One region of the Steroidobacter sp. genome, then DNA from elsewhere that is predicted to be linked to it. Evidence: riboswitches for the same ligand, from Rfam matches in the RefSeq annotation. Region 1 holds a riboswitch; each other region holds the start of a gene.
What was found. Region 1 has a riboswitch for cyclic di-GMP ahead of VGD45_RS24695 (M23 family metallopeptidase). Riboswitches for the same ligand answer to the same signal wherever they lie in the genome.
Positions count from the first base shown of each region.

Region 1 (9,860 bases):
CACCGGCAAATATCTGGTGGCCGAGGCCGACGAAAGCGATGCGTCGTTCATGCATCTGCAACCGATGATCTCCATTGTCACCAATGTGGATAACGATCACCTCGGCACGCACGAGGGCGACTTCGAGCGCTTGAAGCAGAGCTTCGTCGATTTCCTGCACAACCTGCCGTTCTACGGCCTGGCCGTGGTTTGCGCGGACGATCCGATCGCGAAGAGCCTGCTCCCGCGGATCAATCGTCCGTTCGTGACTTACGGCATCGAAAGCGCAGACGCTGACGTCCGAGCGACGAAGATCGTGCGCCAGGGCGTGCAAACGTGCTTCGAAGTGCACCGTGCCGACGCTCGACCTTTGCAGGTGAAGTTGAATCTGCCCGGTACGCACAATGTGCTCAATTCGCTGGCGGCCATTGCCGTCGCCAAAGAGCTCGACGTGAGCGACACGGCTATCCAACGTGCGCTCGGATCCTTCCATGGCGTCGACCGGCGGCTGCAGCAGTACGGCGACGTTCAGACATCGGCAGGCAAGGTCACGATCATCGACGACTACGGTCACCACCCGACCGAGCTGGCGGCGACGCTCGAAGCCATCCGTCAGGGCTGGCCGAATCGACGCATCCTGCTGGCGTTCCAGCCGCATCGCTACTCGCGTACGCGAGATCTGCTCGATGACTTCGCACGTGTGCTGTCAGCCAACGCAGACGCATTGATCGTCACTGAAGTCTATGCAGCTGGCGAAGCGCCAATCGCAGGCGCCGACGGCAAGGCTATTTGCCGAGCCGTTCGTTCGCATGGCCGCGTCGAGCCGGTGTTCGTCGAGAAGATCGACGAGCTGCCTCGCGCGCTGATTCAAATCGCGCGTGACGGCGATGTGATCGTGACCATGGGCGCGGGCAGCATCGGCAGCCTGGCTCCCGAATTGGCGGGCGCGTTGACGACGTTATCCGCCGAGCGGAGGCAGCCGTGAACGCGTTGTCCCTGCCGCCCGATTTCGAAGCGCGCGTGAAGCGCAACGAACCGATGTCGAAGCACACGTCGTGGCACGTGGGCGGCCCGGCGGATTTGTTTTTCTCGCCGCTCGACGTGACCGACGTGTCCGGCTTCCTGCAGAGCCTGGAGCCAGGCACGCACGTGATGTGGGTGGGTCTGGGAAGCAATCTGCTGGTGCGCGACGGCGGCATTCGCGGCGCGGTGATCGAGACGCACGGCATCTTCGATGAGCTCGAACGTCGCAGTGACAACGAGGTGTGGTGCGGCAGCGGCGTCGCGTGCGCGAAGCTCGCCAAGCAATGCATCAAGTGGGGCCTCGGTCCTGCGGAGTTCTTTGCTGGCATTCCCGGCACGCTCGGTGGTGCATTGGCGATGAACGCGGGCGCATTCGGCGGGGAAACCTGGAATCACGTTGTCTCGGTTGCCGTGATCGATCGCAACGGTGTGCGCCGTGAGCGTCCCGCATCCGACTACACGATCGGGTATCGGCACGTGTCTGGCCCGAACGACGAATGGTTTCTGGGCGCGCTGCTGCGCTTCGAGCTGCGTCCCGGCGTGAGCAACGACGACATTCGTCAGCTGCTCGCGAAACGCAAGGCGACGCAGCCGATTCAAGAGTGGTCGTGCGGCTCGGTGTTCACCAATCCGCCGGGCAATCACGCCGCTCGCTTGATCGAAGCGTCCGGGTTGAAAGGTTTTCGCATCGGCGGCGCGCGAGTGTCCGAGATGCACGCGAACTTCATCGTCAACGACGGCACAGCGACGGCTGCAGACATCGAGCAGTTGATCCGTCACGTGCAACAGACGGTGGAACAAAAGCACGGTGTGCGACTCAACACAGAGGTGCGCATCGTGGGCGAGGTGAGTCATGGCTGAAACAAACAAGATCGGACCGAGGCGTGTCAGCAACGCGCGTGACTTCGGTCGCGTCGCCGTGTTGATGGGCGGCACCTCGTCCGAGCGCGAAGTGTCGCTGGACAGCGGCAGCAATTGTCTGGACGCGCTGAAGCGTCAGGGCGTCGATGCGTACAAGGTCGACGGCATCAAGGCGCTGGTCGACGAGTTGGTGAACAAGCGCTGCCAGCGCGTGTTCAACATCCTGCACGGTCACGCCGGCGGCGGCGAAGACGGCATCCTGCAAGGTTTGCTCGACGCGTTCGGCATTCCGTACACGGGCTCTGACGTGCTCGGCTCGGCCCTGACGATGGACAAGATCCGCACCAAACAAGTGTGGCTGTCACTCGGGTTGCCGACGCCGCGCTACGCGCGTCTGGCTCGGAATAGCGATGTGGAGAAGGCCGCGCGCGATCTCGGTCTGCCGGTGATCGTGAAGCCATCGTGCGAAGGGTCCAGCGTCGGTGTCACTCGCGTGTTCAAGGAAGCCGATCTGCCGAAGGCTGTCGCTCTGGCTGCGCAGTATCAGGGCGAGATGCTGATGGAACAGTTGGTCGTGGGTGACGAGCTGACCGTCGGCGTGCTCGGCGACACGGCGTTGCCGAGCATTCGCATCGTGCCGGCAGGCGAGTATTACGACTATCACGCCAAGTACAAAGCCGAGGACACGCAGTACATCTGCCCCGGCCTGCAAGGCGCTGCGGAAGATGAAATTCGTGCGCTCGCGTTGGAAGCATTCCGCACCGCCGGTTGCTATGGCTGGGGGCGCGTCGACGTGATGCGCGATCGCGCCAGCGGCAAGTTCTATTTGCTGGAAGTGAACACGGCGCCGGGCATGACCAGCCATTCGCTGGTGCCGAAGGCGGCGAAGGCGCTCGGTATCGAGTTCGACGAGTTGGTGTGGCGCGTGCTGGAAACGAGTCTGCCGCGCGACACTCAAGGAGCACCCCGCTCATGATGGGCACACGCAAGCGCAATCGTCGCAAGCCGGCGGGCGAGGGTCAGCTCGACCTCTTCGCACGCCTGCAGCCGTTGGTCACGTGGTTGACCGACGGCGGCTTGCGTCCCGTGCTTGGCGTGGTCGCATTGATGGTCGGGCTCGGCGTGATGACGTGGGGCCTGGTGGTCTCGTTCGATCGGCCGATTGGCAAAGTGGAAGTGGGCGGGCAATTTCAGCGCGTCGCGCCGTTGCAAATAGAAGAAGTGGTGGCGCCGTTTCGTGGCTCGGGCTTCCTTTCCGTCGATCTGGACGCATTACGCGCGGCATTGGAAACGATCCCTTGGGTGGATCGCGCGCGCGTCGAACGCAAATGGCCGAATGGCGTGCGCGTGTTCATCACCGAGCACGTGGCGGCGGCGCGCTGGGGCGAGTCTGGGTTGATGAACACACGGGGCGAACTGTTCTTGAACGATGCGCGACACATTCCGCAGGAGTTGCCGCAACTCGTGGGCCCGCCGGGCACGGAAGCGCAGGTCGCGAAGCTGTATCTCGACTCGTATCCACGTCTGCTGGGTGTGGGAATGCGGCTGACCAAAGTCGAGCTGGATGCGCGCGGCGCCTGGCAGTTGACCTTGGGCAACGACGTCATCGTGCGGCTCGGCCGGCAGGACGTGCCCGCCCGTTTGGAAAGATTTATCGCTGTGGCGAGCCCCGTGGTGGCGGCGCGCGCAGCTGAAGTTAGTTATGTAGATCTACGTTACAGCAATGGCTTCGCAGTCGGCTGGAACGTCCCTACCCGCGTCGCCCGCGACGCCGAGGAAGCTCGAGCCGATGGCTAGGAAGAATGACCGTAACTTGATCGTCGGCCTCGACATCGGCACCTCCAAGGTGGTCGCCATCGTCGGCGAGGTGAATCACGAAGGTCGCATCGAAGTGGTGGGCTTGGGCTCGCATCCTTCGCGCGGCCTGAAGCGCGGCGTGGTCGTGAACATCGAATCGACGGTGCAGTCGATTCAGCGCGCAGTGGAGGAAGCGGAGTTGATGGCCGGCTGCGAGATTCATTCGGTGTATGCCGGCATCGCCGGCAGCCACGTGCGCAGCTTGAATTCGCACGGCATCGTTGCGATTCGGAACAAAGAAGTGACGTCCGAGGACGTCGATCGCGTGATCGACGCGGCGCGCGCCGTCGCCATTCCGGCCGACCAGAAGATCCTGCACATCCTGCCGCAGGAGTTTTTGATCGACAGCCAGGAAGGCATTCGCGAGCCCATCGGCATGTCGGGCGTGCGACTGGAAGCGAAGGTGCACATCGTCACTGGTGCGGATAGCGCCGCGCAGAACATCGTGAAGTGCGTGCAGCGTTGTGGCTTGTCGGTCGAAGACATCGTGCTCGAGCAGCTCGCCTCGGCGTACTCGGTGCTTGCCGACGATGAGAAGGAGCTGGGCGTGTGCCTGGTGGATATCGGCGGCGGCACGACCGATCTCGCGGTGTTCTCGGGTGGCGCGATCCGTCACACCGCGGTGATTCCGATCGCGGGCGATCAGGTGACCAACGACATCGCGGTCAGCCTGCGCACCCCGACGCATCACGCCGAGGAGATCAAGATGAAGTTCGCCTGCGCGTTGTCGCAGCTCGCGAACTCGGACGAGACCATCGAAGTGCCGAGCGTGGGCGATCGTCCGCCGCGCCGGCTGGCGAGACAGACGCTCGCCGAAGTGGTCGAGCCTCGGTACGAAGAATTGTTTGCTTTGGTGCGCGAAGAGCTGCGCCGTTCCGGCTTCGAGGAAGTGATCGCCGCGGGCGTCGTGCTCACCGGCGGCAGCGCGAAGATGGAAGGCGCGGTCGAGCTCGCCGAAGAAGTGTTTCACATGCCGGTGCGCCTGGGGATTCCGCAACACATCACGGGTCTCGTGGATGTGGTGAGCAATCCGATCCATTCCACCGGCGTCGGCCTGCTGCTGTACGGCCGGGAGAATTATCTGCGCGGGCGTCGGGAGTTGCCGTTGAGCGGCAACGTCAGTGGCGCCTGGGATCGCATGAAAGCTTGGTTTCAAGGAAATTTTTGATGACCGAGACGAGATGCCATGGAACGGACACAAAAACGGGGATCGTTGGGGAAGGTGGTGAGCGCGGCGGGCCTCTGAACCGGCCGCGGCTCAAGTTGAAATTTGCTTTGTCTCGCTGACATTGAGGGGACTAACGATGTTTGTACTAGCTGATACAGAAAACCAGGGCGCAGTCATCAAAGTGATTGGCGTCGGCGGCGGCGGCGGAAACGCGGTCGCTCACATGATCCAGGCCGGTATCGAAGGCGTGGATTTCATTTGCATCAACACCGACGCGCAGGCGTTGAAACATTCCAAGGTGAAAGTCGGTCTGCAGATCGGCTGCAACATCACCAAGGGCCTCGGTGCGGGCGCGGATCCGGAAGTCGGCCGTCAGGCCGCGATGGAAGATCGCGATCGCATCATCGAAATGATCGAAGGCTCGGACATGCTGTTCATCACCGCCGGCATGGGCGGTGGCACCGGCACGGGCGCGGCTCCGGTCGTGGCGCAGGTCGCGAAGGAACTGGGCATCCTGACGGTCGCCGTGGTGACCCGGCCGTTCGAGATGGAAGGCAGCAAGCGGCATGGCTCCGCTGAGCGCGGCATCGCCGAGCTGAGCAAGCACGTCGACTCGCTGATCACCATTCCGAACCAGAAGCTGCTGACCGTGCTGGGCGGCGACGTGACGCTGCTAGATGCGTTCAAGGCGGCCAACCAGGTGCTGCAGGGCGCGGTGCAGGGCATCGCCGAGCTGATCACCCGTCCCGGCATGATCAACGTCGACTTCGCCGACGTGCGCACCGTGATGGCTGAAACCGGCATGGCGATGATGGGCACGGGCGTGTCTCGCGGTGAAAACCGTGCGCGCGAAGCTGCTGAAGCCGCTGTTTCCAGCCCGCTGCTGGAAGATGTGAATTTGCAGGGCGCTCATGGCCTGCTGATCAACGTCACGGCCGGCATGGACTTGCGCACCAGCGAGTTCAGCATCGTCGGCGACACCGTGAAGCAGTACGCTTCCGAGGACGCGAACGTGGTGGTGGGCTGCGTGATCGATCCGGAAATGCGCGAAGAAATCCGCGTGACCGTGGTCGCTACCGGCATCGGCCGTCCGAGCGCACACGTGCAGCAGCCGCAACAGGATACGCGCCGTATGACGGCGATTCCTGGTGGCCGCCGCGGCAGCGTGCCGACGCTGGACGACCTGCACGTGCCGACCTACATCCGCAACCAGCGCGATCCGCATGCGGGCCAGGCTCGCCGCGCGGTGGGCGATGGTCTGACGGCGGAGGACACGTCGATGCTGGATATTCCGGCGTTTTTGCGCCGGCAGGCCGATTGATGGGGAACGAAGCGATGAAGCGCGGCTGCTGATAAGCGGCGTTTCCGGCCACTTTTCGGTATTGGGGTCTCTATGGGCTACATAGGGAACATGCATGGTGCGCCTGGAACTTCGCCGTAGACTGGCAAGTCGATTCATCTAGTAGAGCGGTTGGGCCCTTTTTCGATGTAAGCAAAAGTAACGGCAAGTCAGAGGCTTGCCGTTGACTTGCTGGCAGTGTTAGGGTCTGCGCCGCCTGGAACCCCTCATGTTGCGACAACGTACCCTCAAGAACACCATCCGCGCGACCGGCGTCGGCCTCCACTCCGGGAAAAAAGTGCTGATGGTGCTGCGACCGGCGCCGGTAGACACCGGCGTTGTGTTCCGTCGCACCGACCTCAACGAGCCGGTGGACGTGCGCGCGTACGCCGAAAACGTCGGCGACACCATGCTCGGCACGTCCCTGTTCAACGGCGATGTACGGGTATCCACCGTGGAGCATCTGCTGTCGGCATTTGCCGGGCTCGGGCTCGACAATGCCTATGTGGACCTGTCCGCCGAAGAAGTCCCCATCATGGACGGCAGCGCCGGCCCGTTCGTGTTCCTGCTGCAGTCGGCCGGCATCGAGGAGCAGCCCGCGCCGAAACGTTTCGTGCGCATCCTGTCGCCGCTGGAAGTGCGCGACGGAGACAAGTGGGCTCGCTTCGACCCCTACAACGGTTTCAAGGTCAACATGGAGATCGAGTTCAACCACCCGGTCTTCAAAAAGCGCTCGCAGACCGCGTCGATGGATTTTTCCACGACGTCCTATTTGAAGGAGATCAGCCGCGCGCGCACGTTCGGCTTCATGCGCGATCTGGAATACATGCGCTCCAAGAACCTGGCGCTGGGCGGCACCATGGACAACGCCATCGTGCTCGATGAGTACCGCGTGCTCAACGAGGACGGCCTGCGCTACGAAGACGAGTTCGTGAAGCACAAGATCCTCGACGCCATCGGCGATCTGTACCTGCTCGGCAAGAGCCTGATCGGCGAATTCAGCGGCCACAAATCCGGCCACGCGCTCAACAATCAATTGGTGCGCAAGTTGATCAACTCGCCTAATGCTTGGGAGCCGGTGACGTTCGACGACGTCAAGGACTCGCCGATTTCGTACGTCCCCGCCGCTGCGATGGTATCGGCCTGATCGGCCGTTCAGCGCGTAAAACCTCCTCAGAGCTGAGATAAGTCGCGCGGCTTCCTGCCAACGCGAACTTTTACTTTTGTGACCTGTTTCTCGCTATCGGCCGAAACGGAACTATTTAACACTTCCAACAACCGGGCCTGGGCATATCGAATCTGTGGGCACCAGGCTGCCGAATCCGCCAGCACGACGAGGGTGTCGCCGCGGCAACTCGCTGACACGACATGATCTTTTTCGGGCCCGGTGAGCGCGGCCCGGATCCGGTCGGTGAGCTCGATATGCGCGGCGACGCGTTGTTCCAGCTGCGCGAATAACGGGCCAACTGTTTCGCCCAGCGGCTTGAAACGATCAGTCATACCCTGAAAGCCACATTCTGGGCGACAGGCGCTTGATCTTTGTACGTTGCGTTATGCATATTCCAGCCACTGTTAAGGGCAAACCCGTCGAAAGGCGGGGACGCAAAGCCACCGGTCTACGGCAGCAGGGCACGCGAGTGATGCGGGCCGCGCCACGATAGCGGGGTTGCCAGGATGTACAACACGAATATTCGGTTCTACGTCCACCGCAGTTCTGCTCGAGCCAGGCCAATGGCTTTAGTCGTCGCGAACCTTGTCGCTGGAAGCGTGCAGGTTCAAGGCGGGGGTGAACGTATTGTCGTGCCGCTGGCGGAAGTCGGCTGTTTAGGGCGCGAAAGAGAGAAGGTAGTGATCCAATGAACGTCATCGTGTTCTCCAAGCGCTTCGGCAAGGCTCATCAGTTCGAGCTTGGCCGTCCGTTGGCGATGACGGTGACGATTGCGGCCGTGGTGTTGGTGCTGAGCGGCGTGCTGTTCGCCGGCATCCAGCTGGGTCGCAGCGGCTTGATGAGCAACCCGGCCGCGCAGGTGACCGAGTGGGGCGGCAAGCTCGAGCAACAGCGGCTCGAAATCGCCAACGCCCGGCGCGACGTGCAGGAACGGCTCGATGCGCTCACCAGCCGCGTCGGCCAGATGAATGCTCATGTGATCCGGCTCGACGCCCTGGGCCGCCGGCTCACCGAAATGGCCAACCTGGACAAGGGCGAGTTCAATTTCGATAGCGAGCCCGCCGTCGGCGGTCCCGAGGGCCTGGTGGAAAGCGCCACTGTCGCCGCGCCCGAGCTCACCGCCATGCTCGACAACCTGAACAACCAGATCCGCGACCGCGAGCGCCAGCTGAGCGTGCTGGAAAGCATGATTTCCACACGCAACCTGAGCCGCCAGGTGGTGCCGGACGGCCGGCCCGTGCTGCAGGGCTGGATTTCCTCACACTTCGGCTATCGCGCCGATCCGTTCACCGGCCGCAACGCCTATCACCGTGGCATCGATTTCGCCGGCCCGGCCGGTTCGCAGGTCGTGGCGGTCGCTTCGGGTGTGGTCACCTATTCCAAGGACCGCTTCGGCTACGGCCGGACGGTCGAGATCAATCACGGCAACGGCTACGTCACCCGCTATGCGCACAATCAGAAGGCGCTGGTGCAGGTCGGCGACACCGTCCAGAAAGGCCAGCCCATCGCCCTGATGGGGTCCACCGGCCGCTCCACCGGCCCGCACCTGCACTTCGAAGTGCTCAAGCAGGGCCGTGCCGTGGATCCGATGACGTTCGTCCGCCGCTAAAAAACGCCTACCTGGCTTGTTTTGGGGCGGGACGCCCCCAAGCCTCCCGCGGCCTGGCGTTCAATGGCGAGACCTTAATTAGAGTCGCCGGGCGCGCGTGTACAATAACGGGCTTTTCCAAACGCCCCACCCCGGAGTTTCAGCGTGGCGAATTGGCTGACCCAGCTGTTCGGCAGTCGCAATCAGCGGCTTTTGAACGGCTATTCACGGATCGTCGACAAGACCAACGCCCTGGAAGAGTCCTTCCGGGCCTTGTCCGACGAGCAATTGCAGGCCAAGACGGGCGAGTTCCGTCAGCTGCTCGAGCAGGGCAAGACGCTCGATGACATTGCACCCCAAGCTTTTGCGGCCACTCGCGAAGCCGCGCGCCGCGTGCTGGGCATGCGGCACTTCGACGTGCAGCTCATCGGTGGCTCGGCGCTGCATCAAGGGAAGATCGCCGAAATGCGCACCGGCGAAGGCAAGACGCTGGTCGCGACTCTTGCGGCTTATCTGAACGCGCTGCCCGCCAAGGGCGTGCACGTGGTCACGGTCAACGAATACCTGGCTTCGCGTGACGCGGAGTGGATGGGCAGGGTTTACCGCTTCCTCGGCCTGACTGTCGGTGTGATCAAGAGCGGCCAGAGCTCGGAAGAAAAGCGCGCCGCCTACGCCTGCGACATCACTTACGGCACCAACAACGAGTTCGGCTTCGACTATCTGCGTGACAATCTCGCGTTCCGCCTGGAGGACCGCGTGCAGCGTGCGCTCACGTACGCCATCGTCGATGAAGTGGACTCCATCCTGATCGACGAAGCCCGCACACCGCTGATCATCTCCGGCCCGGCCGAAGAAAGCACCGAGCTGTATCTGAGGA
Region 1 covers NZ_DASWTF010000039.1:65,941-75,800, forward strand. The annotation lists gene murC (UDP-N-acetylmuramate--L-alanine ligase) at 1-964, shown strand, start outside; gene murB (UDP-N-acetylmuramate dehydrogenase) at 961-1,863, shown strand; gene VGD45_RS24665 (D-alanine--D-alanine ligase) at 1,856-2,839, shown strand; gene VGD45_RS24670 (cell division protein FtsQ/DivIB) at 2,836-3,660, shown strand; gene ftsA (cell division protein FtsA) at 3,653-4,888, shown strand; gene ftsZ (cell division protein FtsZ) at 5,025-6,209, shown strand; gene lpxC (UDP-3-O-acyl-N-acetylglucosamine deacetylase) at 6,457-7,374, shown strand; gene VGD45_RS24690 (DciA family protein) at 7,401-7,727, opposite strand; cyclic di-GMP riboswitch class I at 7,795-7,901, shown strand; gene VGD45_RS24695 (M23 family metallopeptidase) at 8,084-9,004, shown strand; partial or broken gene secA (preprotein translocase subunit SecA) at 9,149-9,860, shown strand, end outside.

Region 2 (9,860 bases), on a different contig from region 1:
GTCGCGAGGACTTCAGGTGGATCTCCGGTCGCGAGCTCATCAGGGCATTTGAGGCTCCGCTGCTGCAATCACCACCCGCTTATCGCGTGTGCTTCTGCACGGTCTGTGGTTCATGTGTGCCCGACCCCGAAGACAGTTCGGAGCTCTTCGAGATCGCCGCCGGATTACTCGACGACGATCCTCGGCTCCAACCGGACAAGCACATCTTTGTCGAGATGAAGGCGCCGTGGTTCGAGATCACCGATGATCTTCGGCAAATGGACAAGAACGCTTTGTTAAAGCACCGTCAGCAAGTTAGACAGACAGAAGAAGATGGAACCTAAATACATCGGCCTGTTATTGCTCCTACCACTAATTTGCCTGGTGTTCTGCGTGGACGCACTCAACACCTCCGTCGACCGACGTATTGGATTGACAGGCCTCGGCCCACTTGTTTCTCCCAAGCGCATGTTAGCCTTTAGTCGCATCCTGAGTGGTGCACTGCTGATATTCGGCTTCGGTGTCTTCTTGTGGAATGGGGATCCATGGGGCTGCGCGGTCGCGGCTGGTGGTATTGCACTGGGTAGCGCTCATCGCGCCCTCGTTCGCATCGATCAACGCCTCGATGAGTGGGTCTCTCAGGCGAATGCAAGCGCTTCTAACAAAGCGCCCGGCCGGACGATCGAAGACTCGCGCCGTTGAAAATATGGACGGCTTCAGCTCCTCCGCATCCACTCCGGATCGGGAATCTCGTGAAACGCGTGGCGGAGGCTTTCGCTCCAGCGAGTGCGGATCATTCTGAAGTAGGCGTGGTTCTCGTCGATGTTCACGTGGCTGTGGACTTTGAGCTCATCGCGTTTGATCGACAGCAGGTCCAACGGGACCCCCACCGATAGATTCGACCGGATCGTCGAATCCATCGAGATCAGCGCGCACTTCGCCCCTTGAGCCAGGCTGGTAGAACGTGAGATCACGCGATCCAGGATCGGCTTCCCGTACTTGGACTCGCCGATCTGGAAGTACGGCGTGTCCGCGGTGGCCTCGATGAAGTTGCCTGCCGCGTAGATACAAAACAGCCGCGGCTCTTCGCCGCCGATCTGGCCGCCGAAGATCAGCGACGCGTTGAACTCGATGTGATGCTCCTTCAAAGCATCAGCATCGCGCCGATGAATCTCACGCAGCGCTGCGCCGACGCTGAGCGCGGCCTCGAACATGTTCTTGGCGCCCCAGATGCTCACGCCCGGCTCGTTCTCGTGCTCGTGCAAAACATTCACGACGGCCTGCGAAATTGCCAGGTTGCCGGCGGTGAGCAGCACCATCACGCGCTCGCCCGGCCGCTCGAAACACGTCACCTTGCGAAAGGTGCTGATCTGATCGACTCCCGCATTGGTGCGCGAGTCGGACAGGAACACCAGGCCGGCATCGAGCAGCATGCCTACGCAATACGTCATAGCAATGACTAACGAATGGTCAGAAGGTGGGCACCATAGCCGATACGGGCCGCGCTCGACCAGAGAGATTGCGGCTTCTGACTATTGCTGGGCCGAGGTCGCGATACGGACCGCGACCTGCATTTCTTCTGGGCCGCCGCCGCGACGGACGCCACGAACTGGGCATGCGTCCAGGTAGTCGCGTCCCACGGCCAGCCGGCAGTGCCGACCGTCGGTCGGCATGCGATGGGTGACGTCGATGGACATCCAGCCTTTTTCCCGGCCGGTCCACACATCCACCCAGGCATGGCTGGCAATCTCGCCGTCCTTGTCCACGTAAAAGTAACCGCTGACATAGCGTGCAGGAATGCCGGCGCTGCGGCAGCAGGCTATGTAGATATGCGAATGATCCTGGCAAACACCCGCGCCTCGCGCGAACGCTCGTGAGGCCGACTCGTGGACATCGGTTGCGCCTTTTTCATACCGCACTTCTTCACACACGGCTTCAGCCAGACTGAGGAGTTTGGCTCGCATGTCGCCGCTGCCGTGCAAGCGTGGTTGGGCGAAAGCGGCGATGGCTTCATCGGGGCGCGTCAATGGCGTTTCGGCGAGGAACGCCAATGGCGAGATTGTTCCTTCATCGGACATTTCCGCGGCGTCGGCAGTCTCCACGACGCCGTCCACGACGATCCGGATCTCGCGATGCGGTTCGTCCAGCGTCAACAGATGCACGATGTTGCCGTAGGCATCCACCTGCGGGCGGCAGCGTCCGGGCACGGACATGTTCCAGCTGAGCGCGCGTTGCATCGGATCGCGACGAGGGGTCAGGCGCAGATTCTGCACGCTGCGTTTGACGGGCTCGCCGTAGCGATAGAACGTTTCGTGTCGGATATGCAGATGCATGTCGTTTCACCAACAGGGCATTCCCGGCTTCGCCGGGAATGCTTGAATATAGTTCAATCCGCCGCCGACACCAGGAAGTCACGGGACACGCGGTCACCCAGATCTCGCACCTGGCCTAGGAAACGAACGAGGTATTCGTGAAGCCCCATTTCGAAAACGCTATCGATGCGACCGAAGTGCAGCGATGCCTGCAACTCGCCGGCGCGTCTCTCGGTTTCCGACGACTGCGAATTCCGCACTGATTGCAGATGCATGTGAACTTGGGACATGCATCGTCGCAACGAACGCGGCATATCATCGCGCAATACCAGCAACTCGGCGACGCGTCGAGGCGTGATCAGATCGCGATAGACGCGTCGATAAATCTCGAACGCCGACACGGAATGCAACAGCGCGCTCCACTGGTAGTAGTCAGCGGCGCCGCCTGCCTGCTCGCCGCGAGGAAGCAGCAGGTGGTACTTCACATCGAGAATGCGGGCGGTGCTGTCGGCGCGTTCCAGGTAGGTGCCCAGCCAGGTGAAGTGCCACGCTTCGTCACGCAACATCGTGCCCTGGATGACTCCGCGGGCCACATGCGCGCGGTACTTCACCCACTCGAAGAAATTGCCCACTTCGGCTTCATTCGAAGACCGAAGTCCGGCCACGCGCATTTCCAACCACGTCGCGTTCAATGTTTCCCAGATTTCCGATGTGAGCGTACCGCGCACTGCGCGCGCGTTTTCGCGAGCACCGCGCAGGCAGCTGTAGATGCTCAGCGGGTTGTCGCGATCGAAGGCCATGAAGGCGATGACGTTCGACGAAGTGACTGCGTCATAGCGCTGACGGAACGCGTCCATCAGACCGATGATGGTTAGCGTTGCTACCCAGCCTTGCTCGAGAATCTCCGCGCCCTGCGGGAGCAGGGACATGCGGGAGTTCACGTCGAGCATGCGAGCCAGATTCTCGGCGCGCTCGGTGTAGCGCGCCATCCAGTACAAATGATCGGCCGTGCGGCTCAGCATGCTCGTACGCCCTGCGGGCTCCCTCGCCCAGAGAAGATTTTTTTGTTTCCCTCTTCGGGGGAAACGGCCCTGACCGGAAACCCGATCCTCTCCTCATTCCCCGAAGGGGAGATAAAACCCACTGGCGGCGTTATGCGCGAGCTCATCGCTCCAGCACCCACGTATCCTTCGTCCCACCACCCTGCGACGAATTCACGACCAGCGAGCCTTCTCTGATCGCGACGCGAGTCAGGCCGCCGGGAACCAAGGTGACTTCGCGGCCGGACAACACGAACGGTCGCAGGTCGATGTGCCTCGGCGCAATGCCAGCTTCGACGAACGTGGGACAGGCCGATAGCGCCAACGTCGGCTGGGCGATGTACTTCTCCGGTGAGCGTAGGATGCGTTGGCGGAAGGCGGCTAGTTCCGCGCTGCTCGCGGCCGGGCCGATCAGCATGCCGTAACCGCCAGCGCCATGAACTTCCTTGACGACGAGCTCGCCAAGGTGCGCCAGCGTGTAGTCCAAATCTTCTTTCCGACGCAAAACAAACGTCGGCACGTTCGACAACAGCGGCTCTTCGCCGAGATAGAAGCGGACCATCTCCGGCACATAGGGATAAATGGATTTGTCATCCGCCACCCCCGTGCCGATCGCATTCGCGATGGTCACTCGTCCCGCGCGGTACGCCGCAAGCAGGCCGGGAATCCCCAGCATGGAATCCGGCCGAAACACCAGCGGATCCAAAAAATCATCGTCGATGCGACGATAGATCACGTCGACCCGCTGCGGGCCGCGAGTGGTGCGCATGTAGACGAACTCGTCGTCGACGAACAGATCCTGCCCCTCGACCAGTTCGATACCCATCTGCTGCGCCAGAAAGGCGTGTTCGAAATACGCGCTGTTGTAAGCGCCGGGCGTGAGCAGCACGACAGTTGGATCGTTCACGCCCGAGGGCGCGACGCTTCGCAGATTCTCCAGCAGCAGATCGGGGTAGTGCTCGACCGGCGCCACCGAATGCAGCGCGAACAGCTCGGGAAACAATCGCATCATCATGCGCCGGTCTTCCAGCATGTACGACACACCGGACGGCACTCGTAGATTATCTTCTAGAACATAGAACTCACCCGCGCCCGCGCGCACCACATCCACGCCCGCGATGTGCGCATAGATGGAGCCCGGCACGTCGATGCCCTGCATCTCCGGCCGATACTGACCGTTACAAAGCACCTGCTCGGCCGGAATCCGCCCTGCCTGCAGGATCTCCTGCGAGTGATAAATATCGTTGATGAAGGCATTGAGCGCGCGCACGCGCTGCTTCAATCCCGCAGCCAGATGTTTCCATTCGGCCGCTGGGATGATGCGAGGAACGATATCGAAAGGAATCAGCCGCTCGGTGCCCGCTTCCTCGCCGTACACGGCGAAGGTGATGCCGACGCGATGAAACAACGTGTCGGCCTCGGCACGTTTGTGAGCGACGCGTTCGGTCGGAGTGCGCGCCAGCCAGGAAGCGAAGGTCTTGTAATGCTCGCGTACCTGGCCGTCGCCGGCATGCATTTCATCGTACGGGCTCGCCGACATCCGGACCTCTGTTGTGACCCGGCCGAGTCATTTCGGCGGGCGAGCCCGGGCGACGATGCCGCGCGGCTCGAGCTTGATGTCAGGCGATGGAGCGAAAAACGTGCCAGTCGGAAGGGGCCTGAGATTTTGCGTGATTCAAGGGCAGGCCAAGACAGAGGCCATCCATCATGCACCAACGCGAGGCCTGCACGGCCGGCCTCGCGCACGATGATGGGGCGGCTTTCCCCATCACCCTGATCGTCGATTTACGGCATCTGGATCTTGCCGCCGCCGCGCCCACCGCCGGTGATTCCCGGCACCGGTCCCTGCGGCACCACCAGCTGCGAGGCCTGCTGACGGCGCATTTCCTGGATCTGCTGGACCGTGCGCTCGATCGCCGCCTGCGCCGCCGGCGCGAAGCCCTTGACCGCCTCGGCCAGAGTGGGGCCTTCGATCTCGAAGTTGATGGGCACGGGGCCCATGTTGGTCATGATCTCGGCCTGGCCGATGAACAGCACCGGGCGGGTGGGGTCGGCCGAGCCGTCCGCGCGCACCGGAGACAGGCGACGAATTGCGCCGACGCGCCGGTCGGTGAAATTGTCCTCCTGATACAGCGCGTCGGCGTCCATCTGCGGGTCCTGATTACGATCGTCGGCCATGTGAAACCTCTAATGAATTCGCCCGCTTGCGGCGGGCTTCGTAAATGGCGTTGCCTTATGACAGTAGACCAGCCAGGGCCGCCGTCTTCAAGGCAGTGACAGTATTCGTCAGCGCCTCCAACGCCGGTACAATGGGGTCATCTTTAATGAGAGCAACGGGCCCCCGGCCCGAGCAATGCCATGCAGGAAACCGACAACCCCTTCAGCGAAGCCTTCGGCAAAGCCGTGGACCTGGGCAACCGGATCGCCGACACGGACGACAAGGCCGACATCTGGGACATCGCCGACGGTCTGCTGGCGGGCGCCGTGCAGTACTGGCTGTACTCGCGTCAGCCGTGCTCGGATCCGGAGTGCGAAGAGTGCCAGCCCATCAGCACCGCGCAGGGCCGCATCGAGGAACTGCGCAAGCTGATGCGCCAGTTCGCCGAAGAAAGCGAATATTTCCATTCGCCGACCGATCGGAACGTCGGGCGCGCTTAATCACGCGCTGCTTGCGAGTAAACGAAACGCCGCACTCGACACCACGTTAGTGGCTCATTGTCAACGCTGCGCGCATTAATTTTTTGCAGCAAAAAATAGTTCGCGCGTACGTGCTTGATCTGTAACGCGGCGTAAATGCAACAGCGGAATGCGACCGCGTTTTGCGATCCAGCGCACACCGCGCGAAGCGTGTCGCCCTTCACACTTTCTCCCGTGACCTCGTGCGGGAGACCGATGCGGTGGGAATGTTGAAGAACTTGAAGCTCAGACATCGCGCGTACGTGTGCGCATACAACTCGTTTCGATTCGCCGCGCGGCTGCGTGGCGACCTGAGCGAGTTCGCGCCCTCGATCGCCGAAACACTGGAAAGCGTGGGCGACGAGCTCGCCGCGCTGGCGCGGGACAGCTGCCCGAACGAGAACGAGCGGCGGCAGCTGATCGAAGGTTTGGAGGGCGCCCTGCGAGCGCTCGGTTTGTCCGATGCCGCCCAGGTGCACATCGTTTCTCAGCTGGCGCCGCGCATCATGGCGGGCGAGCCGGCCAGCGCGAGCAAGGAAGCCTGGACGCGCATGGCGGTGTAACAAAACAGTCTGGATACCGCCAGAAAATTGACCGGATGAGACATAACCTCAACGCCATGGCAGCCCGTTACCTGTCGCCAAATACACATGTCTGCTGAAAGCGACCGGACTGCTTGACTTATGGCTTAGGCGTGCCGATTATCGAAGCCGTTCCTAGTCGAGATTCCTGGGCAAACTCGCCGAAAGGCGAGGACGCAAAGCTTCCGGTCTAACGGATTCATTTCCTAAGACAGCGGGGTTGCCACGGGGCCGCTTACGACGGCGGCAACGGTTTCGCCACACAAGAAAACAGCGAAACCGCCGTGCACGAGCGCCATGCGCATACGCGCGCTCACTTCCCCGTCGAAATGTCTCCGTCAGCGAAGCTGCGTCCACCGCAAGCGGGCGGTGTTACGGCAGCGAAACGGGTTGGGGAAGAACAGTGGACGACAACACCAGCAAGGTTTACGTAGAGCCGGACAGCTCACAGCCGCCGCTCGTGCCCCCGAATGGGAGCCCGGGCACGCAGCTGTTTGTCATCAACCTGTGCGCGTCGATCGCGCCGGTGTCGACGACCGGAAGAAACATGCCCGGTCTCGAGAACTACAAGCTTTATCAGGTCGCGCGCGTCGAGGACGGACGCACGCGCCATCGTCTGCGCCTCGGCTTCTTCACTAACGAAGCGCATGCTGAACGCGTACTCACCGTCGTTCGCCAGCAGTATCCGACTGCGTTCACCACCAGCCTCGGCGATGAAGACCGTCGCTTTGCGCGCGGTTATCTGCCTGAACGTTCCGCCCCCGCTCCCGCTCCGCGTCCCGCTGTTGCTGTCGTCAACACGCCCGCGCCTGCTCCTGTTGCTGCGGCTCCTGCGCCTAAGGCCGCTCCTGCTCCTGTCGCTGCTAAACCCGCTCCGGCCCCGGCGGCACAGCCTGCCGTCCAGCCTGCCGTGGCCAAGCCCGCTGCTGCTGCCAAAGCGCCCGCCCCCACACCGAAGCCGAGCCAACCCGCGAAGGCTGCCGTCAAGGCTCCTGTCGAAGAAATCGTCGAAATGACGTGGGAGCCGGACGAAGAAACCAAAGCCGCGGTCACGTCCGCGTCTTTGCCGAAGATCAAAGCGTTGACCGAGGCCGTCGGCCTCGACGAGATGAGCTGGGACGACGAGCCCGCGCCGACGCTCACGCCAGCCCCGGCCAAGGAGCCGCTGGCTGTCGGTCTGTTAAGCGGCAAGTTCGCGGCGCTCGACACGACCAAGCTCAAGGTCTCGAAAGCGGCCACGCCCGCACCTGTGGCGGCTAAACCTGCCACGCCGCCCGCGCCTGTGGCGGCCAAACCTGTCACGCCGCCCGCGCCCCAGGCCGTGCCGCCGAAGCTCGATACGGCAGCCAGCGTGCGCGTGCCCGCCTTGACGTTCTCCGATCCCGCGCCCACGCCGGCCAGCGCGCAGAAATCGAACGCTGCGCCGAACGAGCCGTATCACGTTGGCAAGGGCGTCCGCATCGAAGAAGTCGACGCGTTCGAGCTGGATCTCTATGACGACGCGCCGGCAACGCCCGCTGCTCAGCAGCCTCCGGCCGCGGCGGCAAAGAAGGGTGCTCCTGCGAAACCCGCGGCCAAGCCCGCCGCGCCCGTGGCCAAGAAGCCCGAGCCGCCCGTGGCAAAGCCAGCGGCGCCGGCTGCGGCCAAGCCTGCTGCTCCGATGTTGAAGCCGGTGCCGCCCGCGCCGGTTCGCGAGTCGTCCCTAAAGCATCCCAACCTCGACAGCACGCAGACCATCCGCGCGCTGACGACGGAAGAGCTGAACGACGGCGCACAGGAAAAGTGGTTTGCGATTCAGCTGGCCGCGTCCGAGCAGCCGGTGAACCTCGACACCATGCCGCACCTCGATATCTTCGAGGCCTATAGCCTCTACTCCGTTGCCACCGCCGGCAGCGGCAAGATCGTGCATTCGCTGCGGCTGGGCTTCTTCAAGGAAGCTGTGTCCGCCGAGGCGGTCGCTGGCTATCTGAAAACATTCTTCGCCTCGCCGTCGGTGCTGCGTATCAGCGTCGCCGAGCAGGCGCGCTTCAAGGATGCGCCTCAGCCGCGTCGCGCCGATCCGGAAGAGCCGAAGAACAACGTCGTCGAGCTGAACAACGCCCGCGCCAATCGCGCGCCGGTGGTGCCGACGGTCACGATGGAAGTGGATCCTTCGGCGACGGGCGCTTTCCGTCCGAATGCGACGGGTGCCTTCCGCCCGAACGCCACGGGCGCGCTGAGCTCCGCCACTGGCACGTTCAAGCCTGGCGCCACTGGAGCTTTCAAGCCCAACGCGACTGGCGCGTTCAAAGCCAATGCCACGGGTGCGTTCAAGCTGAACGGCACCGGCGTTCATAAAGCGCTGGACACCAAGGTCGCGGCCAAGTCCGCGAGCCCTGCGACCAAGCGGTCCGATCCGACCGGGAAGCACAAGTCCCTGAAGAAGAGCTTGGCTGAAGAGCTGCTCGAAGAGGCCCGCGAAGTCGAGCTGTCCGAGAGTGGCATTCGGAAGCTGCCGCAGAACAACTCGTTGTTGTCTCGGCTGCTCGGCAAGAAGAAGTAAGAAATTCGCGGCGCGGCGCCTGCCGACGAGGCGGCGACTGGCCCGATTCTTCCCTGTCCGGCAAACTTCGGCGTCTTGATTCAACTCGGGACGCCGCCGTGGACATCAGAACCGCCGATCTCTGCGATCAATTCAGCGACGAGCTGGAAGTCTGCGAACCTCTGTTCGGCGACTTCGGCGGTCAGCTGCAATTCGGCGGGCAGATCGCCACCATCAAATGCTTCGAAGACAACTCTCTCGTCCGCGAGCTCACCGCCGAAGCCGGTAACGGCCGCGTACTCGTCATCGATGCCGGCGGCTCCATGCGCCGCGCCGTCGTCGGCGATCTCTTAGCCAAGAAGGCGGTGGACAACGGCTGGAGTGGCATCGTCGTCTACGGTTGCATCCGCGACTCCGCCGCCATGGCCGACATGCCCATCGGCGTCAAAGCCCTCGGCACTCACCCTCTCAAAACCGACAAACGCGGCGAAGGCCAGCGCGACCTCCCCGTCCGCTTCGGCGGCATCTCCTTCCGCCCCGGCGACTGGCTGTATGCCGACGAAGACGGCGTCATCGTCGCGCGCCGCTCGTTGATCGGGTAAACAAGCAGATCACGCGAGCCCAACCGCGCGGGCGATTAGAGACATTCCTGCGCAGATGGTGACAGCGCCGATTGCGCGAGCGACGTGTTGGGCGGCGGGCGCGAGGCGTTCGAGGGTGATGGCGATGGCGACGATGGCCATGGCGCGGA
Region 2 covers NZ_DASWTF010000033.1:328,974-338,833, forward strand. The annotation lists gene VGD45_RS16915 (GFA family protein) at 1-323, shown strand, start outside; gene VGD45_RS16920 (hypothetical protein) at 313-681, shown strand; gene VGD45_RS16925 (proteasome-type protease) at 696-1,430, opposite strand; gene VGD45_RS16930 (transglutaminase family protein) at 1,512-2,312, opposite strand; gene VGD45_RS16935 (alpha-E domain-containing protein) at 2,366-3,313, opposite strand; gene VGD45_RS16940 (circularly permuted type 2 ATP-grasp protein) at 3,456-4,871, opposite strand; gene VGD45_RS16945 (hypothetical protein) at 5,117-5,509, opposite strand; gene VGD45_RS16950 (hypothetical protein) at 5,690-5,989, shown strand; gene VGD45_RS16955 (hypothetical protein) at 6,235-6,570, shown strand; cyclic di-GMP riboswitch class I at 6,730-6,816, shown strand; gene VGD45_RS16960 (hypothetical protein) at 6,992-9,130, shown strand; gene rraA (ribonuclease E activity regulator RraA) at 9,229-9,711, shown strand; gene VGD45_RS16970 (DUF2182 domain-containing protein) at 9,721-9,860, opposite strand, start outside.
Region 2: it holds a riboswitch for cyclic di-GMP, as region 1 does, so the genes downstream of both, VGD45_RS16960 (hypothetical protein) here and VGD45_RS24695 (M23 family metallopeptidase) in region 1, are expected to answer to the same signal.

Region 3 (9,860 bases), on a different contig from region 1:
ATCGTGTGTACTGCTCCCTACGTCGGCCTGCGGACCGAAGCGTCGATCGCCATGTTCAGCAACCTGCATACCGAGGCGGGCGTCTCGAACCATCTGCTGATGCCGCAGCCGCCGTATCTGTTCCCGTATCAAAGCGACGTCGCCATGATCAAAGCGTCGTCGGATCCGGATCTGCAGCACTTCGCCGATCGCAACCAGGGCCTGGTGATGTTTTCTCTGAAGGAACGCCTCAGGAAGAAACCTGAAGCCTGGGTCACTTATGAGCTCAACGGCGTGCGCCACGAGCGGGCGACTGCGCAGTCGCTGGGCGCGTTCACTCACGCGAGCTTCTGGGAGCGCAAGCTGCTCATCTTCAAACATGTGGACTTCGCCCGGCCGAAGGTGTGCACGCACTAGCGCCGAGATTCGACTTGCATCTGACTTCCTGCAGCGCTGGGCCGGCAACTATCCGGCCCAGTGCTGCGTGATACAATCGCGTCCGTCGATTGGACAAGCAATCCCTTCACGGACGTCGTGGCCATTGCACCTAAACTGATTCGTAACGCGCCTGGAATCGCGCTGAAGCGCTTATTGTGGAGTCTGCTGAGGCGCCGAGAGTTCGAATACGAAGTAGTCACAGCGCACGGCTGGCGCATCAGCGGTCACACACGCGATTGGATTCAGCGAACGCTGTATTACTTTGGCTTGTGGGAGCCCAACCTCACTGCATGGATTGCAAGCCGCTTGCAACTCGGCAACGTGTTTGTCGATGTCGGTGCAAACGTCGGTTATTTCACACTGCTCGCCGCGCGTTGCGTGGGGCTCGAAGGCAAAGTGGTTGCCATCGAAGCGATGCCGTCGATTTTCGAGCATCTTGCGAAACATGTCCGCGACAACGGACTCACCAATACGAGACTGGTGAACAAAGCCGCCGTCGGGCCGGACTCGCCACGCGAAGTTGAATTATTCTGGGGCAGCACGGACAACATCGGCTCGACGGGCATGATGGGCCGAAGCGGTAGCAGTCGCGGCGTCGCCATCGCCGCGAGCACGTTATCGGACATCCTTACCGATGACGAATGCGCACGAGCACGGCTGATAAAAGTCGATGTCGAGGGCGTGGAGCCCGAGACCGTGCACGGCCTCGGCTTGGAAAGTGGACGTTTCAGCAAGGACCTCGAACTGATCGTCGAGGTGGCCCACGATCCGGAGCGCCTAGCGCAGCGCGCCTGGCTGCTGGATTATCTCCGCGGCCTGGGGTTCTTCAGCTACGTTCTTCCGGAGACGCACGGTTTCCGTCATTACGCGTATCCCGAGAGCTCGCGCGAACGTCCTCGCCGGCTGAGAGAGCCCCTCACACGCATGCACAATGTGATTTTCTCGCGAATCGACGCGGATCAGCTGTGATCGATCAACGGCGAGATTCGACCGCCATTCGGACCGCAAGGCCAGCGAGCACCGTGCCCATCAGCCAGCGCTGCACGACCTGCCACGTGGGGCGTGATGCAAAGAAGATCGCCACGCTGCCGGCCATGACGACGATGAGCGCATTCACGCTCACGCTGATCGTGATCTGAGTGAGCCCCAGCACCAGCGATTGCAGCAGCACGCTGCCGTGCTCGGGCTGAATGAACTGCGGCAGCAGCGACACGTACAGGATCGCGATCTTCGGATTCAGCAGGCTGGTGAACAACCCCATGCCGAACAGGCGCCGGGGACTATCCTGCGGCAGGTCCTTCACTTCGAATGGCGAACGGCCACCGGGCTTGAGCGCCTGCCATGCGAGATACAACAAATAGATCGCGCCAGCGATGCGGAGCGCGTCGTAGGCGAGCGGCACCGACAGAAAGATCGCGGTGATGCCAAGCGCCGCGCACATCAAATAGATCATGAACCCCAGCGCAATCCCGCCAAGGGAGATCAGCCCCGCCATCCGCCCCTGACAGATGGCGCGCGAGGTCAGATAGATCATGTTGGGTCCGGGGGTGAGCACCATGGCGAGGGCCACCAGAGCGAACTGCAAATGATCGGTGAGGGTAGGCATGGCGAGACTGCGGCGACCGGGAACCAAATCATGATAGAGGCTCTCGATCAGCCCCGGAAGCAGAATCGATTAGAGCGTCGGGGGCAGGCGGATTAAGGTTGAGCCTGGTCTCGTGCATCGTAGGATCGATCATGTCCACCAAGCATCCAATCCGCTCCGGTTTTCGCGTCGTATCCGCGGTGGCCATCGTCGCTGCCGCGGTGATGAATCTCGTGTCCCACCTGCCCACGGGGGGCTGACCGGCATGTGAGCCCGGTCACGCCGTCAGCTGCGGGCGTTCCGCAGACATTCTGCAGGTTGGCGCCGCGTGAAGTATCTGCATCTGATCTGGGCGAGCCTGTTTCGTCGCAGGATGCGAACGATCCTGATGCTGCTGTCCATCACGATCGCTTTTCTACTGTATGGGCCCCTGGAAACGGTGCGCAGCACCTTCGCCAGTTTCGGGCAATCGGTCGCGGGACACGACCGGCTGCTGACGATGTCGAAACTGCGGCCGGGTGCGCCGGTCCTGCCGCAAAGTTTGTATTCTCGCATCCAGGAAGTGCCGGGCGTCGCCAACGTCGATTTCTCGTATTACTTCGGCGGCACGTACCAGGATCCCAAAAACGCGATTCCGCTGGAAACGCACACCGACACGTTCTTCGACCTTTATCCCGAACTAGCCGTCACGCCCGGCGGACGTGAGGCTTTCCAACGCACGCGCACCGGCGTCATGGTCGGCGTGGGGCTGGCCGCGAAATATGGTTGGGAGGTGGGGGACAAAATTCCAGTGGAAACGTCAGTGACCCGCAAGGACGGCTCCAATGTCTGGACCTTCGATGTGGTGGGAATCTATGAATTTACCGAAGCCGGTATGAAGGTCTGGAACAGCATCGTCTATGTCAACGGAGAGGGATTCGATGCGGCGCGGGCCTCCGATAGCGGCAAGGTGGGGTGGTTTGCTGTAAAGGTCGCTGATGGATACCCGGTGGACAATGTCGCGCATGCGATCGATGCGCTGTCCGCCAACTCGGATCACGAGACCAAGACACAAAGCGAGAACGCGTTCAGCGCCGGATGGATCGGTCAGATCGGGGACTTCGGAGTCATGGTCACCTCGATCATGAGCGCCGTGTTCTTCACCTTGCTGCTGTTGACCGGCCACACCATCGCCCAGACGGTCCAGGAGCGCATTCCTGAGTTCGGTGTTTTGAAAACGCTCGGCTTCTCTGGGGGCGCCGTCCTCGGCCTGGTGCTCGCCGAATGCGTTCTCTTGCTACTCCTCGGCAGCACGCTCGGCTTGAGCCTGGCGACGTTGGCGGTCGCCTTTGCGAGCTCGCTGCCGGCGGGCGCCTTGCCTTTTCCACTGCAGCCCTTGGGGGGCGCGGTGTGGCTTCGAGGTCTGACGGTTGCGATTCTCATCGCTATGGCGGTGGGGGCGTTACCCGCGCTGCGCGGCCTGCGACTCCGCATCGTAGACGCTTTGGCCGGAGGCTGACTCATGTCACTTCTCGGCAGTCTCGTACAAATGATTTCGGTCACAAGCGTCGGCATCGCCACGATTCCCAAACGGCTGGGCGCCTCCGCTGTTGTCGTCGCCGGCATCGCCGGCGTCGTCGGCGTACTCGTGGGATTGCTGGCGATGGGCGAGGGATTCGAGAAGACGCTGCATCAGACGGGTGCGGACGATCGAGTCATCGTGCTTCAGGCGGGGGTTCTGTCGGAGGCCGGATCGACGCTCACACGCGATGCGCCCGCAATCGTGTCTCAAGCGCCGCAGATCCGGAAGAATGATCGAGGACAGCCCATCGTGTCATCCGAGGTGTTGGTTGCAGCGACCCTGCGCAAGAAAAGCACTGGCCTCGAGGCCAACATCGCCGTTCGCGGCCTCGGCGAGCGAGCTTGGGAGTTGCGGCCTCAGGCGACCATTACCGCGGGTCGTAAATTTCAGCCCGGCTTGCAGGAGCTCGTGGTTGGTCAGGATGCGCATCGACAGTTCTCGGGCACGGACATCGGCGCGACGATGATCCTCAACGGTCAGTCCTGGACAGTGGTCGGGCTGTTCGATTCTGGAGATGCTCACAACTCCGAGATCTGGGCTGATACCGACGTGCTGGCCTCCGCGTTCCGCCGCGGCAGTGGCAAGAACTCACTGGTGGCGCAACTCAACGATGCCGCCGCGGTCGATGCGTTCAAAGCGCAACTCGCCAGCGATCCCCGGCTCAAAGTCGACGCTCAAACGACAAGGCAGTACTACAGCCGTCAGTCTGCGAGAGTGGCGACGTTGACTCGTGTCTTCGGTATCACCATCGCCGCCATCATGGCGCTCGGCGCGATCTTTGGCGCGCTCAATACCATGTATTCCGCCGTAGCGGCTCGTACTCGCGAGATCGCAACGTTGCGGGCCATTGGATTTCGCTCCGTGCCGGTGATCATGTCGGTGCTGATCGAGACCATGTTGTTGGCCCTGGGAGGAGGGCTGCTCGGCGCCAGCGTCGCCTGGGCATTGTTCGACGGTTTTTATGCCTCGACGCAGGGATCGGGCGGGCAGGTCATGTTTGCTTTCGACGTATCCCCAGAGCTTCTGCTGAAGGGCGTGAGCGTCGCGCTGGCGATGGGGTTGGCGGGAGGATTGCCGCCGGCGATCCGAGCGGCGCGTATGCCCATCGCTACGGGGCTGCGCGAACTTTGATAACACCATAAGCTCGTCGGCTCTCATACGGGGCAAACATTCTCGGAAGTGCACCGTAACGGCGCAGAAGCAAGCGCTCACGTCAGATTCCACGCGGCCGCGAGGCCGGCAACCATTGGCATGCCACTTGCTGGAATGAAGCGTTCGATCCAACGAGGGGTCGACAGGGCACAGCAGCCAAAGGCGGGCCATTCCTTTCCCGCCTCATCACTCGCTATCGCGCAATTCAAGCGCCGAGTGACAAACCCAAGCTCTCACTGACTCACCGTTGCTCGCTTCATGAGGCGTTAGAACAACCATGTCCTATCTGGCACCGTCCGAATTTGTCACCAAGATGGTCGATGCGGGTGAATCCAAGGTCTTCATGGCCACGCGCGACACCTTGATCCGCGCGTACATGGCTGGCGCGATTCTCGCGTTGGCGGCCGTATTCGCCGTCGCCGTCTCCCAGCAGACCGGTTATCCGATCATCGGCGCGATCCTGTTTCCCGTGGGCTTCTGCATGTTGTACCTGCTGGGTTTCGATCTGCTGACCGGCGTGTTCGTGCTGTCACCGCTGGCCCTGATCGACAAGCGCCCCGGCGTAACGCTAGGCGGTGTGTTGAAGAATTGGGGACTGGTGTTCACCGGTAACCTCGCGGGCGCGGTGACGGTCGCCTTCATGATGTCGATCGTGTTCACCAACGGCTTTTCCACCGAGCCGAACGCCGTCGGCAAAGTCATCGCCGGTATCGGTGAAGCCCGCACGCTGGGTTACAAGGAATATGGAGCGGCGGGTATGCTCACGCTGTTCATCCGAGGCGTGCTGTGCAACTGGATGGTCTCCACCGGCGTGGTCGGCGCGATGATTTCCACTTCCGTGGGCGGCAAGGTCATTGCCATGTGGATGCCCATCATGGTGTTCTTCGCAATGACCTTCGAGCACTCTGTGGTCAACATGTTCCTGTTTCCGTCCGCGCTGATCATGGGCGGCAACTTCTCGATCATGGATTACATCGTCTGGAACGAGTTGCCCACGGTCGTCGGCAACCTGATCGGCGGTCTTGCCTTCACCGGGCTGACGCTCTATTCCACGCATCTGCGTACGGGCGCGAAGAAGAAAGCATTCCCGCGCGCTGCTTGATCTGACGCATGCTGCCCACTGGATTGAAAATCTCCCTTGGGCAGCATTCAGGCCGGGGTCGCAAGGAAACCAACCAGGACTTTCACGGCGCCTGCATTCCAGGCGAGCCGCAACTGACCGCCAAAGGCATCGCCGTCGCATTGGCCGACGGTGTGAGCAGCAGCAACGTCAGTCAGATCGCGAGCGAGGCGGCCGTCAAAGGCTTCCTGGAGGACTATTACTGCACGTCGCCTGCATGGTCGGTGAAACACTCCGCGCAGCGCGTGCTCACCGCAATCAACTCGTGGCTCTATGCCCAAACGCGGCAGAGCCAATACCGCTACGACCAGGACCGCGGCTACGTGTGCACCTTGAGCGCACTGGTGCTGAAGTCCACGACCGCACACATCTTTCATGTCGGCGATTCGAGAATCTACCGGCTGCGTGACCAGTCTCTGGAGCAGCTGACCGAAGATCACCGGGTGTGGGTCTCACAAGACAAGAGTTATCTCGGCCGCGCGCTGGGAGTCAATCCACAGCTCGAAATCGATTATTGCGCGGTGAGCGTGGGGCAGGGCGATCATTTCATTCTTGCCACCGACGGCATCCATGAGCACGTCAGCGCGCGTTTCATCACCGACGCGCTGGCGCAGCGACCTGACGATCTTGACGCTGTAGCAAAGGTGATCGCCGCCGAAGCCTATGAGCGCGGCAGCGAGGACAACCTCAGCATCCAACTGATTCGTATCGAGGAGTTGCCTGAGGCCGAGGCCACCGAAATCCATCACAAGCTCAGCGAACTTCCGTTACCTCCGGAGCTCTCGCCACGGATGTTATTCGATGGCTATCGCATCATTCGCGATATCCACATCAGCAGTCGCAGCCATGTTTATCTGGCGCTCGATGTGACTTCCGAGGGCGCCGAAGCACCCGTCGTCATCAAGACGCCATCCGTGGATCTGCGCGGCGATCCTGCTTATCTGGAGCCATTTCTGCTGGAAGACTGGATCGCGCGTCGTATCGATAGTCCGCACGTGGTTCGCGCCGTCGCGCTGACCCGGAAAAGAAACTACCTCTATACCGTCACCGAGTTCATCGACGGCCAGACGCTGACGCAATGGATGATCGACAATCCCAGGCCGAAGCTGGCCAGTGTGCGCGGCATCGTGGAACAAATCGCCAAAGGCCTGCAGGCGTTTCATCGCCTGGAGATGCTGCACCAGGACCTGCGGCCCGAGAACATCATGATCGACGCCACCGGCACCGTGAAGATCATGGATTTCGGCTCGACACGCGTCGCCGGCATCGTCGAGAACACGACCACGGTCGATCATCTGCCGCAAGGAACTCTGCAATACACGGCGCCGGAGTACTTTCTGGGCCACGCGGGCTCGTCACGCTCGGATTTGTTTTCCCTCGGCGTCATCGCCTACCAGATGCTTTCTGGCCGGCTGCCGTTCGGCGCCGAAGTCGCCAAGTCCAGAGCCAAGGCCGAGCAAAAACGCTTGAGCTATCGCTCGCTGCTCGATGAAGAGCGGGACATTCCGGTCTGGGTCGATGAAACGCTGAAGAAGGCTACGCACGTGGACCCCGATAAGCGCTATCAGGAGTTATCCGAATTCATTTACGACCTGAGTCATCCCAACGACGCTTACCTGCGCAGGACTCGGCCGCCGCTGCTGGAACGCAATCCGACGATGTTTTGGAAGACGCTGACGCTGCTTCTGACGATCGTCATCGTCGTGCTGCTCGCCACACGCTGACGTCGGATTGACGCAACCTTCATTATTGTCAAAGACGTCGCTCGCGCGGTTGCCGAGTCAACGTGACGTTCTCAAGAAGATGAAACCTTCTGAGAAGTCGGTTCGTGTTGAACTAAATGTGCCCACGGAAAAGTGAGAAGTGCGTCACATTTTTCCTGAATTGTGAGACACACGTCACACCCGTTCGTTCCATCCACGAGCAATAGTTCTCACGCGAATTACGTCAAGGGCAAAGCCATCGAAAGATGGCGACGCAAAGTCACCGGTCTAAAGAGCGCCTCGCGCGCTCCATGACGGCGGGACCGCCGGAGTCGACGTCCGATCCAATCGGGCTGCCTCGAACCCAATGCGCCTGCGTGCCCAAGGTTGAATGGAGGTGGCTCATGACTCGCTGGAACTCGATCGCGAACGCGGACACGGCTTTGCCGTCGGTACGTGACATGCGCGCATTCCCCAGCGCCTGAAGCCGAAACCCTCTCGGTTTTCCATCTCAATCCGCCACCCATCGGGCGAACCAACATGCAGAAGATTCTCTGGACCGTGATGTTCAGCGCTTGGTGCTGTCTGTCGGCCGCGGTTTGCGCCGCCGACGACAGCTATCGCGCGCAGATGAAGGGCCTCGATGAGCAGGTGCAGGAGATCAAGTCCGATGTCCTGAGCATCGATGCCGAGCTGCGGCGGCTGGAGGAGAAGCTGCTGTATCCCTCCAACACGCACGTGGCGATGTTCGTCGCGCTGGCCAAGGACGATTCGATGCGCCTCGATGCGGTTCAGATCCAGCTCGACGGCAAGCTCGTCGCGCATTACATCTACAGCTACAAAGAGCTCGAAGCGCTGCAGAAGGGCGGCGTGCAGCGGATCTACACGGGCAACATCGCGACCGGATCGCATCAGCTCGAGATCTCCGTGATGGGCAAGCTCGACGGCGGCAAGGACTACTCGCGCACCGAGACCTTCACGATCGACAAGGGCATCGAACCGAAGCTGGTCGGCATCACGCTCGCAGGCGCCGGCGCGGGCCAGGCCATCCAGGTCGGAGACTGGTGAGCATCATGCGTCGCGCAGCTCACAATGCGCTCGGACTCGGCCTGACGGCGATGTGCGCCGTGAGTCCGTGTTCCGGCGGCGATCTCAAGGATCTGCACTTCGGCGAGGCCGTGTATTACGCCCACCAAGGTCAGTATCTCGAGGCGCTCGAACGACTCGATGCAGAGCTCGGCCAGTATCGCGATCTCGACGAGCCGCAGCTCGACACCTTGCACTTTCATGTCGGCGAGGCGGAGTTTTCGGTCGGCGACTTCGAGCTCAACTATCGGATGCACCATCGGGCCGGCCGCGCGATCAAAGCGGTCCTCGAAGGGGCGGTCGATGAAGCGGTCCGCAACGAAGCGGCGTTTCGCCTGGCGCGCATTCACTTCCAGAAGGATCAATTGGAAGAAGCGCTGCATGCGCTCGATCGCATGCAAGGCCGCGTGCCGGACCCCATCAAGGATGAAGTCGAGTTTCTGCGCGCGAACGTTTATCTCGCGAGCGGCCGTCCCGAGGATGCCGCAAGCGTTCTGCAGCGGCTGCAGGGCGCCGATGGACTGACGGGCTTCGCCGAATACAACCTCGGCATCGCATTGTTACAGGGGCAGCGAGCCGATGCGGCGCTGGAGCAACTGGACAAAGCGGGCAAGATCCAGGCGCGGGACGAAGCCGTCCGATCCATCAAGGACAAGTCCAACCTGATCCTCGGGGATTTGCTGTTCGAATCGAATCGCTTCGACCGCGCGCAGCTCTCGTTCGATCGGGTTCGGCTCGAAGGTCCGTTCTCGAATCAGGCGCTGCTGCGTTCGGGTTGGGCCGCCATGTCGGCCGAGCAGTACGACAGAGCGATCGTGCCGTGGAGCCGGCTCGTCGAGCGCGATGTGACCGACGGCGCCGTGCAAGAAGCCTTGCTGGCGCTGCCGTACGCCTACGGCAAATTGAACATCAACGGGCGCGCCGCGCTCATGTATGGCCGAGCTCTCGAAACATTCAGCAAAGAAGGCGAGCGCGTGGATGCCTCCATCAGGAGCATCCGTGAAGGCAAGTTCTTGAAGGCGCTGGTGCGCGAGGAGATCCGCCAGGACAAGGACTGGGTCATTCGTCTGCGCACGCTGCCGGACACCCCAGAGACGTATTACCTCGCGTCGCTCATGTCCTCGCACGACTTCCAGACCTCGCTCCAGAACTATCTGGATCTCGAGGACGTGCGCAAGAAGCTGGAGACCTGGCAGCGCAGCTTCGCCGCATTCGAGGACATCATCGAGCTGCGCC
Region 3 covers NZ_DASWTF010000036.1:277,652-287,511, forward strand. The annotation lists gene VGD45_RS20935 (hypothetical protein) at 1-396, shown strand, start outside; gene VGD45_RS20940 (FkbM family methyltransferase) at 514-1,386, shown strand; gene VGD45_RS20945 (LysE family translocator) at 1,391-2,023, opposite strand; gene VGD45_RS20950 (ABC transporter permease) at 2,331-3,500, shown strand; gene VGD45_RS20955 (ABC transporter permease) at 3,504-4,694, shown strand; gene VGD45_RS20960 (formate/nitrite transporter family protein) at 4,993-5,817, shown strand; gene VGD45_RS20965 (bifunctional protein-serine/threonine kinase/phosphatase) at 5,826-7,559, shown strand; cyclic di-GMP riboswitch class I at 7,778-7,869, shown strand; gene VGD45_RS20970 (hypothetical protein) at 8,079-8,606, shown strand; gene VGD45_RS20975 (tetratricopeptide repeat protein) at 8,612-9,860, shown strand, end outside.
Region 3: it holds a riboswitch for cyclic di-GMP, as region 1 does, so the genes downstream of both, VGD45_RS20970 (hypothetical protein) here and VGD45_RS24695 (M23 family metallopeptidase) in region 1, are expected to answer to the same signal.